2 regions of the Cupriavidus sp. 05N38 genome follow, and region 1 is predicted to be linked to the other one. Evidence: predicted binding sites of a transcription regulator. Region 1 holds the regulator's gene; the other holds the start of a gene.
The links. The regulator sigma-54, encoded in region 1, starts transcription at its own class of promoters, with help from an activator protein. The targets are predictions, from matches to a motif close to TGGCANGNAANCTGCTTT.
Positions count from the first base shown of each region.

Region 2: AC1DK4_RS24485 (pilin) is a predicted target of sigma-54. The motif match lies at 2,549-2,566, and genes of this name have one in related genera.

Region 1 is NZ_JBFTNF010000003.1:89,003-93,168, reverse strand. Features, by position in the region: gene ptsN (PTS IIA-like nitrogen regulatory protein PtsN) at 1-216, opposite strand, end outside; gene hpf (ribosome hibernation-promoting factor, HPF/YfiA family) at 621-971, opposite strand; gene AC1DK4_RS03495 (RNA polymerase factor sigma-54) at 1,021-2,496, opposite strand; gene lptB (LPS export ABC transporter ATP-binding protein) at 2,644-3,429, opposite strand; gene lptA (lipopolysaccharide transport periplasmic protein LptA) at 3,474-4,118, opposite strand.
Region 2 is NZ_JBFTNF010000036.1:17,253-21,418, reverse strand. Features, by position in the region: gene AC1DK4_RS24490 (PglL family O-oligosaccharyltransferase) at 75-1,862, opposite strand; gene AC1DK4_RS24485 (pilin) at 2,037-2,480, opposite strand; gene AC1DK4_RS24480 (TerC family protein) at 2,856-3,551, opposite strand; gene sucD (succinate--CoA ligase subunit alpha) at 3,886-4,166, opposite strand, start outside.

The DNA.
Region 1 (4,166 bases):
GCCCTTGATGCGACCGTGCGGAATGGCAACCCCGGCTCCGAGGCCGGTCGAGCCCAGCGATTCGCGGGCGAACAGGTTGTCGGTCACGGTAGCGCGCGCTACGCCATGGTTGTTCTCGAAGAGGAGCCCGGCCTGTTCGAACACCCGCTTCTTGCTGGTGACGCTGACGTCGAGGTTGATGTTGCCGGGTGGCAGCAATTTAGCCAAACGATTCATGTGGAATGCGCAGGTTTTTCTAGTAAGCAGGCCCGTGGCCAGGAGAGGGCCGCACCAGGCAAAGGGGATAGAAAGGCTCGTGCCCTCGTTTCACCGGTTATCCCATGCCGGTGTCGGGCGTCTGGCCATTATAGAGCAGGCCCGCCCCCGCCTTGTGCATTGCAATAGCCGATGCGCGGAAGCGGTGCCGCGCGCACGGAAAAATTGCCGCGCTATTGCTTATGTATTGCACAGCATACACCGGGAGCGTGGCCTTGCGGAATCCCCTTGCGTGATTCGATACCGGCCGTAAATGCGGGAGAACGCCACAAAAATGTGCGCAAAAAAGCCGCGCATCGGGCGCGGCTTGTTCTGGTTTCAAGGGACTGACACCGACGGCCCCCTAGGTGGGCCGCCAGGCACGGTCATTGCTGCATCTGCGCTGCGGCCAATTGATACTTGACCGCTTCGCGGTCGTGGCTTTGCACGCGATCCTTGTGGCGAARSACCTGCCGGTCGAGCTTGTCGACTAGCGCGTCGATAGCGGCATACAGGTCTTCGTGATGCGCTTCGACAAAGATGTCCTTGCCCTTGAGATGTAGATTGATTTCCGCGTACTGCCGCCGGTCCTTTTCTTTTGTATTGTCGACAGATAGCAGCACACTTACGCCAATGACTTGATCGAAATGCCTGACGATACGCTCCAGTTTCGTTTCCACGTACTCACGCAGCGGGGGCGTGATGTCCAAGTGGTGTCCACTGATCTTGAAGTTCATAGCGTTTCTCCTTCTGAAAGAGTTGCATCAGGCAGGCGATGCAACTCGGCTACAAAGACTTGCGGAGATTTACGGCAGGGATTTTCAGCGCCTCGCGGTACTTGGCGACGGTACGGCGCGCCACCACGAAGCCTTGCTCGCCGAGCAGTTCGGCGATCCTGCTATCCGACAGGGGATTCCTGGGATCTTCGGCTCCTATGAGTTGCTTGATCAACGCTCGAATTGCCGTTGAAGAGGCCGCGCCGCCGGTTTCTGTGGATACGTGACTGCCGAAGAAATACTTCAGCTCGAAAGTCCCCATCGGCGTTGCCATGTATTTATTGGTTGTCACCCGAGAGATGGTGGACTCGTGTAGACCCAGTGTATCGGCAATCTCCCGCAAAACCAAGGGGCGCATCGCAATTTCCCCGTGGGTGAAGAAGTTCTTTTGACGTTCGACAATCGCTTGTGCGACGCGCAATATGGTGTCGAAGCGCTGCTGGATATTCTTGATCAACCAGCGTGCTTCCTGCAATTTTTGCTGCAGTCCGGCAGCCCCTGAATCGCCTTTTGCACCGCGCAAAATCTGCGCGTACATATCGTTGATGCGTAGCCGCGGCATCACATCCGGATTGAGTTGCGCGATCCAGCCGCCGCTCATTTTTCGCACGAAAACATCCGGCACCACGAAATCCGCCTCGGGGCGGCTATAGGCATGGCCGGGATACGGGGCGAGCGAGCGGATCAGTTCGTGCGCGGCCTTGAGGTCGGCCTCGTCGACCTGCAGCGCTTTCTTCAGGCGCGTGTAGTCGCGCACCGCGAGCAGCTCCAGGTGGCTGGTGACGATGGTCAGGGCCAGTTCGCGCTGCGGATGGGTGAGCCGGCGCAGTTGCAGCGCCAGGCATTCGGCGGCGTTGCGCGCACCTACGCCGGCCGGGTCGAAGCTCTGCAGCAGGGTCAGGACGGCGTGTACCTCGTCGATCTCGAACTCGAGTTCCTCGGGCAGTTCGGCGCAGATCTCCTCGAGCGAAGCGCTAAGGTATCCGTCGTCGTCCAGCGACTCGACCAGGAAGATCGCGAGCCCTTTGTCGCGCATGGAAATCTTCAGCGGCGCGAGTTGCTCCATCAGGTGCTCGCGCAGCGTCGGCTCGGCGTCACGCAGCTGCATCGGCGTCTTTTCGTCCTCGTCGCCCTGCGGGCGGCGGGCAAAGTCGTCGAGGCTCCAGTCGCTGCCGTAATCCTCGCCGCTGTCGGCGTAGTTGTCGTCGCCATCGGCGGCGCCGTCGGGGCGGTTCTCGCTGGTGCCCTGGCCATCGGCGGGCGCAGGCGCGGGCGCGCTCTGCAGGTTGACGGAGCCATCGGCACCCACGCGCAGCGGGCTTTCGATCCAGTCGTTTTCGCGTTCGAGCAGGGGGTTCTCGGTGAGCGCTTGCTCAACTTCCTGCTGCAGTTCGAGCGTGGACAGTTGCAGCAGCCGGATCGACTGCTGGAGTTGCGGCGTAAGCGCGAGATGCTGCGAGAGGCGGAGCTGTAGCGACGGTTTCATGCGACCTATTTTATGCGCAACTTCCATGCCGTTGGAACGGAAATTGCTATCGCTGATGCCGCCGTGATCGTTTGCAGGATGAAAGGCGACATGAACGCCGCCTGGCCGCGAATATCCCGGCTGCGCGGCAGTAGGCCGCGCCCCGCGTTACATGCGGAAGTTCTCGCCCAGGTAGACCTTGCGCACCGATTCGTTGGCAATGATGTCTTCGGGCTGGCCTGACGCCAGCACGGTGCCTTCGCTGATGATATACGCGTGGTCGCAGATGCCAAGCGTCTCGCGCACGTTGTGGTCCGTGATGAGCACGCCGATGTTGCGTGCCTTGAGGAAGCTGACGATGCGCTGGATTTCGCCCACCGCGATCGGGTCCACGCCGGCGAACGGTTCGTCGAGCAGGATGAAGCGCGGCGCGGAAGCCAGCGCACGGGCGATTTCCACGCGGCGGCGCTCGCCACCGGACAGCGACAGCGCCGGATTCTCGCGCAGGTGGGCGATCTGCAGGTCGTCGAGCAGCGAGTCCAGGCGTCGCTCGATATCCGCCTTGGACAGCGGCTTGCCGTCGTGCACCTGCAACTCGAGCACGGCGCGGATGTTCTCCTGCACGTTGAGCTTGCGGAACACCGAGGCTTCCTGCGGCAGGTAGGACAGGCCCATGCGCGCGCGCTCGTGGATGGCGAGGCCGCTGATGTGCTTGTCGTCGAGCACGATGTCGCCTTCGTCCAGCGCCACCAGCCCGACGATCATGTAGAACGAAGTGGTCTTGCCCGCGCCGTTGGGACCCAGCAGCCCGACCACCTCGCCGCTCTTCACGTCGAGCGACACGTCCTTGACCACCGTGCGCGAGCCGTAGCGCTTCTTCAGGTGGCGCACGACCAGGGTGCTGCTCTCGGTCAGGACGTTGGGCTGGGACGGTTCGGTTTGGGTAGCGGTCATGAAGGCTGAATCCGTGGATCGGGCGGCGCTGCTGCGCGCCGGCGTCAGGGGTTGGCGGGGGCAGGGGCCGGCTTGAGCGGCAGCGGACTGGCGGCGGCGCCGCTGGCGGGCTGCTCCTGGCGCGGCGAGAGCACCGCGCGCACGCGTCCGGACGGGCTGCCTGCCGTGGCGTTCTCGGCGCCGCCGGTGGCCGTGTAGAACTCGTTGCGGCTGTCGTAGGTGATCACGGCACCGCGGATCTCGTCGACCAGCTTGGCGCCGGCCAGGCGCGCCATGCGGGCGCGGCCGATCAGCTTGGAGATTTCCTGCTTGCCGTCGGACTCGATGCGGTCGCCCCAGCCGTCGATGTATTCGTCGACGTTGTCGCGCTTCTGGCGGATATAGGCCTGCTTGCCTGCCTTCGAGGTGGCCACGGCGTACTGGTAGCCCTCGGGGTCGGTGCGCACTTCGGCCGCATCGGACTTCAGCACCATGGTGCCCTTGGTCAGCACCACGTTGCCGGTCAGTACGTACACCTGCTTGACGTCGTCGTAGCTGGCATTGTCCGCCTCCAGCACCAGTGGCTTGTCGCGGTCGGCCTTCTCGGCGCGGGCGGGCGCGGCCAGCGCAAGGCCGAGCATGGCTGCCAGCGTCAGCAGGGCAGCCGTGCTGCGACGGCGACAGGACGATGTCGTCAGGAATGGATTCATATTGGCGTGGTGGCGGTTGGCGCGGGCGGCTCTGGCCCGCGGGCGGCT
Region 2 (4,166 bases), on a different contig from region 1:
GAAAAAGCGCCCGGAGGCGCTTTTTCTTGAGGATGTAGGGCGGGGATGCAAATCAGGGGAATGATCCGTTTTGCTCAACTGCCCGCGGCCACCACCTCGGCATGCACTTTTGGCTCTCCATAGAGGCTGAGCAACTGCGACTTGAATCCACTCAGCAGGGATTTTTGGTTATCGCACATGGCGATCAGCCACGCATAGTGCGCATCGAATTCCGTGCCCGAAAGATTCCTGAGGCGCTTGACCTGTAGAAGCGCCTCCTCCGGCCGACGGTCCAGCGCGAGAAGGACTGTGTAGCGGCGGATGTACTTGGGTGAAGCAGCCACGTCCAAGGCGCTCTCGTGAAGGGCGATCTTTTCCCGGAGCATATCTGTGGTCAGAGGAATTCCGCCAACGAGCCCGCGCTGTCCCCAGTCGCCGAAGATCAGTGACGGATTCAGCGTGTAGTTCCTGGCAGCCTGGCCCTCGTAAACAGCCCTCGCATTCTGATAGTCGAAACCACCCGCGACAAGCCCGAACAGCACGCCGCCGAGCGAAAACAGACTCAGGACTGACAGAAGCCTGCCGGAGGCGCTTTGCCAAACCGAGGTTTCCGCCATGCCAAGCAGCAGGCAAACCGGCAACAGGAAAAAGGCATAGGTTTGCGGGAATTCCAGCATGGCATGCACCGCGACCACCGTAACCATGGTGAGGCAATAGATACGTTGCGAAGCCTCGCGGCCTGCGCGCACGGCTTGCGCGCAACGCCAGGCCCACAGGACGCATGGCACCAGCACGGCAAGCGCCCCCGCAATGCCTGTCTTGGCAAGCAGATCCAGCACGATATTGTGCGCATTATCGGCAACGACGACAGGTCCGAGACGATCAGCAATGAGATATTGCGCCCGCATATACTCGCCCCAGCCAACCCCAAGCAGCGGATGCTCGCGCGCAATTTCCAGCGCATAGCGCCATAGCGCGAGACGCGGCGACACGTGCAACTCTCTCGCCAGGCGTTCGGTAGTCGAGGCCAGATGAAGTTCAAGGGATTGATTGAGCAAAGACACGAGCGCCATCGCCGCAATCAGTACCAGAAGCGGCAAGGCCCCCAGGACCGCCGCACGCACCCAGTCGGCTCTCCCCGGCCTGCCTCTCGTGGCCGAAAGCGCCGTTGCGGCGGCGCCTGCGCCAACCACGACGGCCTGCAGTATCGGGGTGCGCGATACGGTCAGCGCGATGCCAATGCTCAGCACGACAAGCGAGGCCCCTAAGGTGGCCCTGCCGATCAGGCGCCCGCACCACAGGTAAAGCGCGCTGGCCACGGCCAGCGCAGCGAGGGTGGCAAGATGGTTTGCCTGCAGGAGGTTGGCGAAAGGCCTGCGCCCCTCTTCAAAGGGCAATGCGACAACCCACGGCGCGAGGTACCGCTCCAGGCCAAAAGCCTGCATCCAAGCCATGCCGCTGGAGATGATGCCACCAATCACGCACCCAACTGCACAGACATGCAGGATCAGTTCCGCTCGCCGCCGGTCCAGGGACAGCCAGCATCCGGCCTGGATCGTCAGTGCGGCAGCGATGCAAAAGAAGATCGCCAGATAAGAGGCCACGGGCCGCTCGAGCCGAATCGCCGCCAGTTGGACAATCAACACGGCGGCAAAGGCAATTGGTGCCACGGCGACAGCGGCCACCCTGGAAGCCCCTCCACGACCTGCCTCCATAGAGAATGCAAGCAGACAAATGGTCATTGCCGCAGCAATGGCCAGCGACTCGGCATAGAAGGATGGAATCGGAAGGGGATGTGGCGCTATCAGGTATGGGACCGTCCACAGGGCGAACGTCATCACCAGCGTAATCGAGAGGCGCAGCGGCCCAGATCTGGCTTTCACGGCATTGGTTCCGATGTCAGGAAAACAGCTCTCACGCGCGCCACAGGCTGCACCGGAGAAGACTGAGGCGCAGAGTTTGCACACTCCCTGGATCCATAAAAAAAGGCGCCCTGAGGCGCCTTTCCTTCACCTGCCGCGCATTGCGTAATCGCGGCGCGGCAGGAGATGCAGCAATTACTTGCAATAATTCGCGGCGAAGCAGGTATCGGTACCGGCGACATGAGCCCACTTGAGAACACCGTTGTCAATTACCGGCGAAACCGCAAAAACATAACCACCGGCCGCGGCCGTGCCAGTCGCCGTCACGACGCCGTCTGTAACAGTCAATGCCTGAACGTTACCGGGCAGCGTAGTCGGAATCTGCGGAATACCATTGGAGTTAGCACTGCAGCCCGTCGCGCTGCTGGTTTCCTGGACGCAGACACCCACAGCGGTCTTGTACGACTCCGCAGTATTGATGACTTCGGAGAACTTCGCCTTTTGCGTGTATTGCTGATATTGCGGAATCGCAATCGCAGCCAGGATACCGATGATCGCCACAACGATCATCAGTTCGATCAGGGTGAAACCCTTCTGGACACGGCGGCCCAGTTTCTTCAGTTGAACCCGTTTTTGCATGATTGACCCCTCGAAGGAATTTTGGATACAGATAGAAACATTTTGTTTCATGTGATGCTGTAAATCCTTTAGCACTTAGCGTGCCAGCGCCGCAAACCCCGGTGGCTTCGTCGGCGAGTGACAATTTTCGCCACTTCGGAGTGTTCCGAGCCTTGATACGGCGKAAATTTTGTCACTTAAGATGACGCGGACAGTCAGTAAACACAAAATCCTGTTTAACTCTGTGCGAAACCGCACTGAATTCCCGGGCCGCGGCGGTGCGGCGGAAAACGAAACGGGTGGCCCCTGGGCCACCCGTCCGGTAGTGCAGCAAGGTGCACCGTCCGTTCACGGAGCCGTCCGATCCGGACGGCTCCGCTTCAATACGTCATGCCGTCAGGCTGGCTGCGCCGCGCGTTTCTGCAGCAGCTTGCCGACCAACACCACCAGCGCCGCACCGATGATGCCGAACACAAGGTGCGCATGCGGCACGTGCATCTCGAACCAGGCGGCGTCCACGGGATCGCTCACCAGCATTTCGCCGGCCAGGTAGCCCAGCAGCGCGGCGCCCAGCACGATGATGACGGGAAAGCGGTCCATGACCTTGAGCAGGATGGTGCTGCCGAACACGATCAGGGGGATGGACAGGCCCAGGCCGAGCACCAGCAGCATCAGCTGGCTGCCTTCCGGTCCCTTCTGCGCCGCGGCGGCCACGGCCACCACGTTATCGAGCGACATCACCAGGTCGGCGATCAGGATGGTGCGGATCGCGGCCCAGATATTGTCCTTGGCCGAATGGCCGTCTTCGTCGTCTTCGCCGGTCAGCAGTTGCACGCCGATATAGACCAGCAGCAAGGCGCCGACGATCTTGAGGTAAGGCAGGCTGAGCAGCTTGACCGCGGCAACCGTGAGCACCACCCGCATGATGATGGCGGCGGCGCTGCCCCAGAAGATCGCTTTCTTCTGCTGGGCGGGCGGCAGGTTGCGGGATGCGAGCGCGATCACCACGGCGTTGTCGCCGGAGAGCACGATATTGGTCAGGATGATGGATCCCAGCGCGATCCAGAACGCGGTGGAGGACAGCAGTTCCACGGTAAAGCTCCTCGAGTTTTCTTAAATTATGATTCGAACGCCGCATGGCGACGGGCGATCCAACCGACGACGTCCAGCCGATGATGACGGAATTCGGATGTCTGAGTCTTCAGACATGAGATTTACCGTATCAAGCTTTCGATTCGGTTTCAATCGCCAGTTCGCCAGCCTCGGGAGATACCCTAGGTTCCTGGCGTCCCAGAATGACGCGCCCCCGCGCGAAGGCGGGGGCATCGAGGGCCGGCGGCGCACCTGCGTTCAGGCAGGCCACCCCGGCACCGGCAAATCTCCCGCCCTCGGGCGGGGTCCGCCAGATATCACCAGAAAGCGGCGATTACAGGATCGACTTCAGCAGGCGGCCCATTTCCGACGGATTCTTGGTGACCTTGATACCGCAGGCTTCCATGATTTCCAGCTTGGCTTGCGCCGTGTCGGCACCGCCCGAGATCAGCGCGCCGGCGTGGCCCATGCGCTTGCCCGGAGGCGCGGTCACGCCAGCGATGAAGCCAACCACCGGCTTCTTCATGTTGTCCTTGATCCACTCGGCGGCGTTGGCTTCGTCCGGACCGCCGATTTCGCCGATCATGACCACGGCGTCCGTTTCGGGATCGTCGT